DNA from 4 places in the Bacillus sp. SH7-1 genome. Region 1 is predicted to be linked to each of the others. Evidence: predicted binding sites of a transcription regulator. Region 1 holds the regulator's gene; each other region holds the start of a gene.
What was found. Region 1 encodes Rex, which represses fermentation and respiration genes when NADH is low (regulators of the CRP and FNR family bind a similar motif). Its sites were predicted from a motif close to TTGTGAAATATTTCACAA; they were not measured.
Positions count from the first base shown of each region.

Region 2: the regulator Rex is predicted to act here: its motif matches at 1,754-1,771, upstream of adhE (bifunctional acetaldehyde-CoA/alcohol dehydrogenase).
Region 3: the regulator Rex is predicted to act here: its motif matches at 1,541-1,558, upstream of nirB (NADPH-nitrite reductase large subunit).
Region 4: the regulator Rex is predicted to act here: its motif matches at 1,390-1,407, upstream of hcp (hydroxylamine reductase).

Region 1 is NZ_QNUD01000031.1:9,989-13,208, reverse strand. Features, by position in the region: gene DN390_RS22650 (ABC-F family ATP-binding cassette domain-containing protein) at 1-983, opposite strand, end outside; gene DN390_RS22645 (redox-sensing transcriptional repressor Rex) at 1,171-1,800, shown strand; gene DN390_RS22640 (YdiK family protein) at 1,830-2,021, opposite strand; gene DN390_RS22635 (CPBP family intramembrane glutamic endopeptidase) at 2,018-2,767, opposite strand; gene groES (co-chaperone GroES) at 3,169-3,220, shown strand, end outside.
Region 2 is NZ_QNUD01000005.1:313,123-316,342, forward strand. Features, by position in the region: gene DN390_RS04935 (O-acetylserine dependent cystathionine beta-synthase) at 1-570, shown strand, start outside; gene DN390_RS04940 (bifunctional cystathionine gamma-lyase/homocysteine desulfhydrase) at 574-1,707, shown strand; gene adhE (bifunctional acetaldehyde-CoA/alcohol dehydrogenase) at 1,967-3,220, shown strand, end outside.
Region 3 is NZ_QNUD01000015.1:162,034-165,253, reverse strand. Features, by position in the region: gene nirB (NADPH-nitrite reductase large subunit) at 1-1,523, opposite strand, end outside; gene ric (iron-sulfur cluster repair di-iron protein) at 1,732-2,439, opposite strand; gene DN390_RS14625 (group-specific protein) at 2,717-3,220, shown strand, end outside.
Region 4 is NZ_QNUD01000007.1:57,645-60,864, forward strand. Features, by position in the region: gene DN390_RS06605 (hypothetical protein) at 48-242, opposite strand; gene DN390_RS06610 (hypothetical protein) at 376-657, shown strand; gene hcp (hydroxylamine reductase) at 1,472-2,758, shown strand; gene DN390_RS06620 (PadR family transcriptional regulator) at 3,181-3,220, shown strand, end outside.

The DNA of each region.
Region 1 (3,220 bases):
TTTCCACTTTGTTTTTCGATATCGAAGTGGAAGGAAGCTGACTTAGAGTCACCTAATGGTCTTGTTAATAATTCCATTCGGTCTAATTGTTTCCGGCGGCTTTGCGCACGTTTTGTCGTAGATGCACGAGCTATATTTTTTTGAACGAAGTCCTCTAGCTTAGCGATTTCATCCTGTTGTTTTTCATAACGTTTCATTTCTTGCTCGTATAGTGCTGATTTTAAGTCTAAATATTTACTGTAGTTACCAACAAATCGTCTACTTTCTTTATTCGAAATTTCATATACTTGTGTAACAAGTTTATCTAAGAAATAACGGTCATGGGAAACGATTAGTATTGCGCCAGGATAACCTTGTAAATATTGTTCAAGCCAAGTTAATGTTTCGATGTCTAAATGGTTTGTAGGCTCGTCCAAAATAAGTAGGTCTGGTTTCGTTAATAATAATTTACCGAGAGCTAATCGTGTTTTTTGTCCACCGCTTAATGTAGAAATCGTCGTCTGGTGCGTTTCAACTGGGAAGCCAAGACCACTTAAAATCGAACGGATATCTGCTTCGTACTGATAGCCACCTTGATCTTTATAATCTAATTGTAATTGGTCATAATCAGCTAATAATCTTTCATATGTAGCCTCGTTTGAAAAGTTTTCTTCTTTTCCCATCTCTTGCTCTAGCCTTCGAAGTTTTGTCTCCATTTGCTGCAAGTGTGTAAAGACGGTTAACATTTCATCCCAAATTGTTAAAGACGTTTCTAACCCGGTATTTTGGGCTAAATATCCGATTGAGACATCTTTCGGTTTTATAATTTCGCCACCATCATGAGATAGCTCACCAGCTATTATTTTTAATAATGTAGATTTTCCGGCTCCATTTCGTCCGACTAATGCGATACGATCTTTCGTTTGAACTTCCAATTTTATGTTTGCAAGAATCGTTTCTGCACCGTATAATTTCGAAAGCGCGTTTACTTGTAATAAAATCAATGTTTTCACCTCAAATAATTTCTTAACTTTGCCATGTTTATATTTCTCAATCATACTAAAAATAGTGTATAGTTTAAAATACAGAGAGAATACTTCTTCTTTCTATTATACAAGGAATTTAATAAGTGCTAAACTTCTGTATTTGATTAAAGCATATGAATAAAGATAGGAAGAGAGGAGAGGTTATATGGAGCAGCAGAAAATTCCACAAGCCACTGCTAAGAGATTGCCTCTATACTATCGATTTATCCAAAACTTATCTCTGTCTGGTAAGCAACGTGTTTCATCTGCCGAATTAAGTGAAGCGGTAAAGGTTGATTCCGCAACAATTCGAAGAGATTTCTCATACTTTGGAGCGTTAGGGAAAAAAGGATATGGATATAACGTAAATTATTTATTATCATTTTTCCGTGAAACACTCGACCAAGATGATATAACACGTGTAGCGCTTATTGGAGTAGGTAATTTAGGGACCGCTTTCTTACATTATAATTTCACGAAAAACAATAATACAAAAATTGAAATGGCGTTTGATGTTAGTGAAGAGAAAGTTGGAACAGAAATCGGAGGCATTCCTGTATATCACTTAGATGAATTAGAAGAACGTTTATCAACTGATATACAAGTGGCAATATTAACAGTACCCGCTACAGTAGCGCAATCTGTAGCCGATAGATTGGCAGAAACAAACGTGCATGGTATTTTGAATTTCACACCAGCACGCTTAAATGTGTCAGACAATATAAGAATTCATCATATTGATTTAGCAGTGGAGTTACAAACACTTGTTTACTTTTTAAAAAATTATCCACAATAAAACGCAGAGGAAGCGACCTCTGCGTTTTATTATTGTTTTTTCTTTGTGAATTTAACTAAGATAAGGCGAAGTGCCAAATTAAAATCAATCGTTGCCATAACTGCAAATAGTATTGTCCACATATTCCAAATTGTATCTGTTACGTTCGTAATGGCGAAGCGTGTAAAGATACATCCTAGAAGGAAGTACAATGCAGCCATGAACAATGGTGAGTTTCTCATACTAAAAATCCTCCGATAAAGCCTTGCATTTCTTCAGCTTCTTTAATCATTTCTTGAATTTGTTCGTTACTCACTAAAACTTGAGCAATTGCAACTAATGTATTCATTGCAACATGAGCTGCAATCGGAACGATAATACGCTTCGTTTTTACATATAAGAAGGCGAATACGAGCCCCATAGCAGTGTATACCAATAAGTGAGTAAAATCAAAATGAATCGCCGCAAATACAAGGGAACTAATGATAGCGGCAATAAAGAAGTTAAACTTCTTATAAAGTGTACCAAATAAAATTTTTCTAAATACGATTTCTTCCAAAATAGGTCCTATTATAGAGATGACGATAAGGAACCAAGGTGTCGTTCTTGCGATATCCATGAGTCTTGCTGTATTTTCAGATCCAGGTTTAATACCTAATACATACATTTCAATCATACCAGCAATACTTTGCGAGAAAAATGCTAAGAAGAACCCGATAAAAATCCAACCGATCGTAGCTGGAACAGTAGAACGCTTTGTATCTAAATGTCTGTCGCGAATATCTGTTCTAAGTAACCAAAGTACGATACATAATGCAATAAAGAAGCTAATGATTGCCCAGTGACCAGTTATGAGTTGAAATTTCTCTTCCCTAGTGAATCCCCTGTTATCATAAAGTCCAGTTTTCAGGAGAAGTGGTAATCCAGCAATTGATGATAACTGCATTAAAATGTATGTAACGATAACCCACCAATATTGTTTTTTCAAATGGTTTAACCATCCTTTCTAACTCTAGTGTATGAGATAAGGTAGGATAACATGTAAAGATGCTACCTACGATATAAACTTTACTTACATTATGTTTTTTTTGTAAATCCTTGTTTGAAATTATAATAGAAGACAGGAGAAAGTTGTGTGTGTAGCGAAAACAACTTAGGGTGTCCTTTCATATTGTAACATACGAGTAGTGGAAACAACGATTCATATAGTAAAGGTAGAAGAAGAGGAACTCTATATAGAAAAGTTTATAGCTTAATTTGCGAAAAAATTATGATTTTTTTACTTGCAAAAGAAATTGAGATTATTTATTATTATAAGTGTGTTAGCACTCGGGTGACCTGAGTGCTAATAAATAAAATTTACATAACAAAATGAGGAGGTTATTGTTCATGCTAAAGCCATTAGGTGATCGCGTTGTAATTGAGCTTGTTCAAGCGGAAG
Region 2 (3,220 bases), on a different contig from region 1:
GAGCAAGGAATGACCGGCGCAATAGCAAAAGCGAAAGAGTTAGTAAATGACATACCGAATTCATACTCTCCAAGTCAGTTTGCGAATGAAGCAAATCCTCGTGCTTATTTCAAAACACTAGGTCCTGAACTTTGGTCGGCACTTAACGGAGAGATTAATATATTTGTTGCAGGAGCAGGAACTGGTGGTACATTCATGGGGACTGCATCTTATTTAAAAGAAAAAAATGTAGATATAAAAACGGTTATTGTGGAACCAGAAGGATCTATTTTAAATGGTGGTAAAGCTGGCTCGCATGAAACAGAAGGGATTGGCCTTGAATTCATCCCGCCATTTTTGAAAACATCTTATTTTGATGAAATTCATACAATTTCTGATCGAAATGCATTTTTACGAGTGAAAGAATTAGCGCAGAAGGAAGGTCTTCTCGTTGGAAGCTCTTCAGGAGCAGCATTTCATGCAAGCTTACTTGAAGCAGAGAAAGCGGCGCCAGGTACAAATATTGTAACGATTTTTCCTGATAGTAGTGAGCGCTATTTAAGTAAAGACATATACAAAGGATGGGAATAAAAAATGAGAGCAAAGACAAAGTTAATTCATGGTATTCGCATAGGAGAACCTTCAACTGGATCTGTAAACGTACCGATTTATCAAACAAGTACGTACAAACAAGAAGCAGTTGGTAAGCATCAAGGATATGAATATTCACGTACAGGCAACCCAACACGTGCTGCTTTAGAAGAAATGATTGCTGTATTAGAAAATGGTCATGCTGGATTTGCATTTGGTTCAGGAATGGCTGCTATTACAGCGACAATTATGTTGTTTTCAAAAGGTGACCACGTTATTTTAACAGATGATGTGTATGGCGGAACGTATCGCGTGATTACGAAAGTATTAAATCGCTTCGGTATTGAGCATACATTTGTAGATACAACAAATCTAGAAGAAGTTGAAGAAGCGATTCGTCCAAATACGAAAGCAATTTATGTAGAAACACCAACGAACCCACTACTAAAAATTACTGATATTAAAAAAATATCTACTCTTGCTAAAGAGAAAGATTTATTAACAATTATTGATAACACATTCATGACGCCATATTGGCAGTCGCCGATTTCTTTAGGAGCAGACATTGTACTTCATAGTGCAACGAAATATTTAGGAGGTCATAGTGACGTAGTTGCAGGTTTAGTAGTTGTAAATAGCCCACAATTAGCAGAAGACCTTCACTTTGTACAAAACTCAACAGGAGGCATTCTTGGCCCACAAGATAGCTTCTTACTACTTCGTGGTTTAAAAACATTAGGAATTCGAATGGAAGAGCATGAAACGAATTCACGCGCTATTGCTGAGTTCTTAAATAATCATCCAAAAGTAAATAAAGTATATTACCCAGGTCTTGCATCACATCAAAACCACGAATTAGCAACAGAACAAGCAAATGGATTTGGTGCGATTATCTCATTTGATGTAGATAGCGAAGAAACATTAAATAAAGTACTTGAGAAATTACAATACTTTACATTGGCTGAAAGTTTAGGAGCAGTAGAAAGTTTAATTTCTATCCCATCTCAAATGACACATGCATCCATCCCGGCAGATCGCCGCAAAGAATTAGGAATTACAGATACATTAATTCGAATTTCTGTCGGTATTGAAGACGGAGAAGATTTAATTGAAGATTTAGCACAAGCGTTAGCATAGTAAAAATGCACTGCTAATATAGGCAGTGCATTTTTATCACATCATTTTGTGAAATATTTCACAAAATAGACATACACAAATGAAATGATTTCATGTATATTGAATTCATGAAGTGTTACTCACGAACAATCATGTGAAATGTTTCACAAACAATGAAGTTCATGTAGGAAAGCAACTCTATTTTTTTTACGCTAATCGGGACTTATTGTGACCTATAGGGTCTTATTTAGTCCAAGATAGCAGAATAGGAGGAATTTACATGGTAGTCAAAGAGAAAGTTGTAAATGAAATGCAGGAAGTAAAAGAGATGATTGATACGTTAGTGAATAACGGTCGAAAGGCTTTACAAGCATTAGAAAGTTTTACACAAGAGCAAATTGACAACATTGTTCATGAAATGGCATTAGCAGGTGTTGATCAACATATGCCACTTGCAAAGTTGGCTGTTGAAGAAACAGGGCGTGGTGTATATGAAGATAAATGCATTAAAAATATTTTTGCTACTGAATATATTTGGCATAGCATAAAGAAAGATAAAACAGTAGGGATTATTCACGAAGATCCTCATGAAGAAATAATAGAAATTGCGGAACCTGTCGGTGTAGTAGCTGGGGTAACGCCGGTAACGAATCCGACATCGACAACAATGTTTAAAGCATTAATCGCGATAAAAACGAGAAATCCAATTATTTTCGCATTTCATCCTTCCGCACAAAACTGTTCTATTGCAGCCGCGAAAACAGTATACGATGCAGCGGTGAAGGCGGGGGCACCAAAACATTGTATTCAGTGGATTGAAAAACCTTCAGTCGAAGCAACGAAACAATTAATGAACCATGAAGGTGTTGCGCTTGTTTTGGCAACTGGAGGAGCAGGTATGGTGAAATCAGCTTATTCTACTGGAAAACCAGCGCTAGGTGTAGGTCCTGGTAATGTACCATGTTATATAGAGAAATCAGCGCATATAAAACGAGCGGTTAATGATTTGATTTTATCAAAAACTTTTGATAACGGTATGATTTGTGCATCAGAACAAGCAATCATTGTAGACAAGGAAATTTATGATGATGTGAAAACAGAAATGATTGCAAATGATTGTTACTTTGTAACTGAGGAAGAGAGAAGAAAATTAGAAAAGCTTGTTATTAATGAAAATACATGTGCAGTAAATAGTAATATTGTAGGGAAATCAGCACAGTATATTGCCGAATTAGTTGGAATTACTGTACCTAAAAATACAAAAATGCTTGTAGCTGAAATACAAGGTATCGGAGCAGCATATCCACTATCTCGTGAGAAGTTAAGTCCAGTATTAGCTTGTGTAAAAGCAAATTCATTAGAAGAAGGATTTACATATTGCGAAGAAATGTTAAGCCTCGGTGGTTTAGGGCATTCAGCAGTCATTCATTCTGTAAATAAAGAAGTGCAAAAGCAATTTGGATTACGCATGAAAGCTTGCCGCCTCATTGTAAATGCCCCTTCATCACAAGGAGGGATCGGTGACATATATAAT
Region 3 (3,220 bases), on a different contig from region 1:
ACATTTCTTACTTCTTTTGGAGATTTTAAGCCTTTCTCATGAATCGCCGCTACCACTTCATCACGTGATAAAGGTGTACATCCACACATACCGGCAGATTGCGCTGAGGCATCAAAAGCATCTCCAAGTGTATGAGATAAAACTTGTTCTACAAGCGAACGACATTTACCACAAGATCCTGCGGCTTTCGTACAGCCTTTTACCTCTTCGAAAGTCGTTAATTCTTGTTCTAAAATGGCATGTACGATTGTACCTTTCGTAACACCATTACATCCACAAATCGTGTCATTCGCACTCATTGTAGCAACATCAAGTTCACATTCTTCACCAGCTTTGTGAAGAAGGGAAGCTGGTGTATATTCTTGTATATCTTCTTCTTTCTTTAACATGCTAAAGAGGCGTGTACCATCAGCTGTGTCACCATATAAAACGATACCAACGACTTTATTGTCACGAATTAATACTTTTTTATAGGAACGTTTACATTCATCAAAGATGGATATTGCTTTCGTTTGATCATCTTCATAAATTTGGCCTGCAGAGAATAAATCACAACCAGCAACTTTTAATTGCGTACCGACGATACTACCCGTATATCCATCAGTTTGTAAATTTGTTATATGTTTTGCTAATATTGCACCTTGTTCATAAAGAGGGGCAACAAGTCCATATGCAATACCATCATGTTCTGCACATTCGCCAACTGCATAAATGGATTCATCATTTGTCAGCATATAGTCATTAACTACAATGCCGCGATTGACAATTAAACCAGCATCTTTTGCTATTTGCGTATTTGGTCGTATTCCGACAGCCATTACGATTAAATCACAATCTACAACTTCACCATCTTCAAATTGAATGCCCTCAACATAGTCTGTACCAATAATTTTTACAGTTTTCTTTTCCATTAGAAACTTCATGCCTTGTGCTTCTAAATCTTCACGCAGAAGAGAAGCTGCTTTCGTATCTAATTGTTGCTCCATTAAGCTAGGCATTAAATGAACAACATGTACTTCCATTCCTAAGTCAATAAGACCTCTTGCGGCTTCTAAACCAAGTAATCCACCACCAATGACAACCGCCTTTTTCTTTTCTTTAGCAGTATCAATCATAAACTGTGTATCTTCAATAGTTCGAAATCCTGTTACACCAGGAAGAGTGGAACCTTCAACAGGTAAAATAAAAGCACTAGAACCTGTTGCAAGAATAAGCTTGTCATATGTAAGAGTACGATTCTTTTCTGTCATAATAATTTTTTCTTCTCGGTTAATACTTTGAACTTTTTCATTTGTATACAAAGTTATTTCGTTTTCTTCATACCAACTGTATTCATTCATAATGATATCTTGCATATTTGTTTTGCCTTGTAAAACATGAGAGAGCATAATACGATTGTAATTTGGATGTGGTTCATCTCCAAAAATAGTAATCTCATATGAATCACTATCATGTTTTAATATTTCTTCCATACAACGTATGCCAGCCATACCATTTCCGATCATAACTAAACGTTTTTTCATTTTCGTTTCCCCTTTTTATGTGAAATATTGAACAAAGGATTATATTTTTATTATAGAAAATCAAGAAAGGGGGAGATGTGATATTTATCACATTTTTATAATGATTCACAAATTGTTAAAATTCGGATTTGTGTGAGGTGGATGTGGATATTTTTTGTGAAATGAAAAAGCAGGACATAAGTATGTATACTCATGTCCTGCACTTTATTTATGCTCTCGTAATGGCACGTGGAAATAAAATATTATTTTCTAAATGAATGTGCTCAAACAAATCAGACTCTAACGCTTCAAGGCGTTGATAAACAAGTCGATAAGTACCACAAGCTTCTTCTGGAGGGGTAAAGTCATTTGTTACTTTACGAAGTTCTTTTATAATATTTCCGGCATGATTGTGCTCATTTTCTAGTTCATCTACTACTTTACGTAACTTTGCATAGTTTTCATCAGTTGGATTTTTTTCAAATTCTAAAATTAATGGGAAATCTTCTGTTTCTTCTTTAATTAAATGCTGTTCTAATTCCATTTTAAGTTCATGAAATAGCTTATGAATTTGAGCTAAATGCGGCTGATTGGCTCCATGAACACGTAATACTTTAGTCACATATGGACTTAACTGCGGTAACTCTTCATTTAAATAACGATGATGTTTATGAATTACAAAATCAATCAATTCACGATAAGAAGCACTTTTCCAATCAATTTCAGATGCATTTAATCGTTTCATATTATGATAAAGCGTATTTAACTCTGTAAGTACTTCTGTTGCTGATAAATTTCTTTCATGAATTGCATCAATAAGTGGTTTATTACCACCACAACAAAAATCAATTCTATATGATTTAAAAAGATCACTAGCTTTCGGAAATTGTGTAACAATCTCACCGACAATAGAAGTTTCAGTAAATGTATGTTCCATATGAATGCCTCCATAAAGTTTGAATGTAATATCTAAATTAAGAATAGCGATAAATGAAAAACAATGTGGTGATTGAAATCACTTATAATGTGTCAGTTTTGAGAATAATAGGAGTGGTATTTAACAGAGGACATTATAGAGCGGATGGCGAAGAATTTTTTGAGTAGGAAATTATCCACAGGGCATTATTATGATTTAGATTGTATACAAATTTATATTCTATCAATCTAAGTTCGCTTTTGGGTAGTTGGAAGTATATCTTTTATAGGGGGTATTTATGGAATATGTTTATCATATGGTACCAGAAGAACTAAAAGGAGAATATTTAATCCCATTAAATGAATTGAAAAGGGTATATCCAAATTTATATGGTGAGTATATACAAAAATATAAAGATCATACTCAAAGAGAACACTTATTAACACGTAAAATACCCAAATTAGAATGTTTATGGAATGATGTTGTGCATTTTTTACCACTGCATCCTTATGAGATTTATAAAGTATTATTGGAAATAGGAGTAAACATTCATACAAATAAGCTATTTTATAAAATTCCTATTAGCGCACTGAATGGTCAGTGTATGGCAATATACAAGTACTCAAAGCATAATTGGGGTGGACCAAATAGAGAATTAAAAGAATGTGAAATAGAACTCATCAACTTTAATGAATATATAGAATTGAGGCAATTAAATACCTGCACAAAAGAATATTACAGAGATGAAAACGAAAAGGGTAGAAGATTCGGGATGTTTCACCTAATTCCACATGTTCTTGTC
Region 4 (3,220 bases), on a different contig from region 1:
AGAGAAAATAAAAAAACTTCATCGTTTATTGATGAAGTTTTTTTTAGTTAATTCGAAGTGAATGCTTTAAAAAATTTATCCCGGTACATGTATATTAGCCATGAGGCTGTTAGTAAGGAAATAATGCTTACTTTGTTTTTAATTGGCGCATTGAAAACAAGCCAGCCAACGATATCAAATAATAAATGTAGTCCAATTGAAAGAACTACAAATTGTAGTAATGTCTTAAAGAATCTTTTCATAAAGTGCCCCCTTAAAATAAAAGGTTTTATCAACAGTGTTGTATATTACTATTATACATTAAATGTGTCCTATGGTAAAATTTACATAAGTTAGTGAAATAAAACAAATGAAAGCTAATGAGGAGGAATAGTCATGGAATTTTGGATGATCATACCGATAGCGGTCTTTGGATTTATTTATATTACTGAAAAATTAAATAGAATTGAAAAGAAAACGGATGCACGTTTAAAGAGGATGGAAGATAGATTACAGCTAATTTCGAAAGAAATGGGAATTGTAGATAGAGAACCTGAAATTAATAAAGAGTTGCGTCAGCTTATGGAAGAAGGAAAAACAGTTACAGCAGTTAAGAAAGTAAGAGAAGTTTTTGGGTTTTCATTGTTAGAAGCGAAGCAATATGTAGATAAATTATAAAAAGATCATCCATTTGGGTGATCTTTTTTACTGAATCGTACATGTATTTACTTTTACATACATTGGATTTGTTGAAATAAGAAACTGTGGGAATATAAAAGCGAGGAGAAACAATTTTCTCCTCGCTTTCTTCTAACTATATTTAAATGCGAAGTCTGCATACGTTACTGAGATTTTAATTCCAAGTATACAAATACCAGTACCGTCATAATTGCTATAACGACGTAAGTAGCATCAAGCATTATAAGTGTTTTTAAAGTTTCAGTCATCCTCATTCACCCCTGGTATGAAAATATAACATAATCTCTTATCAATCAGATCAGAGATTATAAAGATAACAATGTACATGAAATTGCTTAAGTAGATTCTATATAAATATATCATATAAATAATGTAAATATTGTAAAGATAGTGTAAATGTATTGTAAATAAAGTGATTTTTCATAAAATATTTAATCAAAAAATTGATAGGTCTTCAAAATGAAAAAACGCTATTCTTTCTGTTGAATGATAAAAAGAAAGAATAGCGTTTTTGCATGTCTATTTCTGTTTGCTTAAGAGATTCATAGTACGAAATTTTCATTTCGTACTATGAAATAGAAAGTTAAATATGTAATTCAGTAATAGTCTAGCTATTTGAAAACTTTAACAACAGGATTATGTAATGGTTTTTTTGACTTCAATAAAAATATTATTTCAACAATATGAACTGTCACAAATTTATACTTAGTATTGTGATTGATATCACATCCTTTTTTCCTAATGGGTATTATGCTTAGGTTGTAAGGAATGATTGGGAGAGGGTGGGATGATAATGTTTTGTTATCAATGTGAACAAACGCCAACAGGCGGATGTAAAGTAATAGGTGTTTGTGGTAAAAATGAAACAATAGCAAGTTTACAAGATACGATTGTGTTTGGGTTAAAAGGAATTGCGGCTTATCGCACACATGCTGCTCAGTTAGGCTATACGGATGCTTTTGTAGATGCTACAACGCAAGAAGCGCTGTATATGACATTAACAAATTCTAATTTTAATGAACAAGAGCATATTGATATGGCTATGAAAGTTGGGAAATCAGCTTTACGAGTAATGGAGTTGTTAGATGAGGCACATACGAATCACTTCGGTGTGCCAGAGCCTGTTCAAATTACACAAAACCATGTAGAGGGTAAAGCTATTGTAGTTACAGGCCATAATTTATTTGCATTAGAAGAACTATTAAAGCAAACGGAAGGAAAAGGAATTAATATTTATACGCATTCTGAAATGCTACCAGCGCACGGTTATCCGCAGCTGAAAAAATATAAGCATTTAAAAGGGAACATTGGTAAGGCATGGTATGATCAAAGACGTCTTTTCGAAAAATTTACAGGTGCCATATTAGCGACAACGAATTGTGTTATGCCAATTAAAGGATCATACTCTGATCGACTCTTTTCGTATGATATTGCAGGTTTAGAGGGCGTAGAAAAAATTGAAAATGATGATTTTGCACCATTGATTCAAAAAGCGCTAGAACTTCCAGAAGTACATATGGAATCGGATGAACAGTTAGTAACAGGGTTCCATCATCATACAGTATTATCATTAGCCCCAGAAATTATTGAGGCAGTACAAGAAGGAAAGATTAAGCGTTTCTTTGTTATCGCAGGTTGTGATGCTCCGGGAAAAGGCGGAGAATATTATCGTGAATTAGCAACGTCACTTCCTCCAGAAACAGTTATTTTAACGACTTCTTGCGGGAAGTTCCGCTTTAATGATGTGGATTACGGTGTTGTGCCTGGTACAGAGATTCCACGTTACATTGATTTAGGACAATGCAATAATTCCATTTCTACAGTGAAAATAGCGGCTGCTTTAGCAGATGCTTTCCAATGTGAAGTGAACGAATTGCCAGTAAGTATTGTCTTATCATGGTTTGAACAAAAAGCGGTTGCTATTTTACTTGGGCTATTTAGTCTTGGAATTCAAGATATTCGTATCGGTCCAAAGGCGCCTGAATTTATTTCACCTGGTGTGCTTGATGTATTACAGGAAACATTCGGTTTAAAACTAATTACAACTGCAGCGGAAGATATGGATATGATGTTATCGTAACAAAAGGATGATCTGTCTTATTCAGAAGAAGAGCTAGCCTATAGCGCCCCAAAACAAAAATGTAGAATTTTTGTTTTGGGGTATTTTCTTTTCTTAGCGGGATAGGTAATAGTTGATTTTAGAAAAATATAAAAATCGAGTTGACATTTACAACTACTCAGTCATACAATGTAGGAGTAATAGGTGATACTGAGTAGTGCTGTTTCTCAAAATGTTTTCAGTAAACAATAGATAAGAGCGGATTTTAGAAAAATTGTGAAAATCAGTTGACATCTATCGCTACTTAGTCATACAATGTAGTTGTAATAAGTAATACTGAATAGTGTGGTTTTACTCAAAAGCTATTCAGTAAAAATTCGCCTTAGTACTCTGTAATACTGAATATAAGTCAGACAGAATAGGGGGTAAAGGAGGATCAGAACATGGAAAATTTAACTGAAATGCTGAAAGGTTCACTGGAAG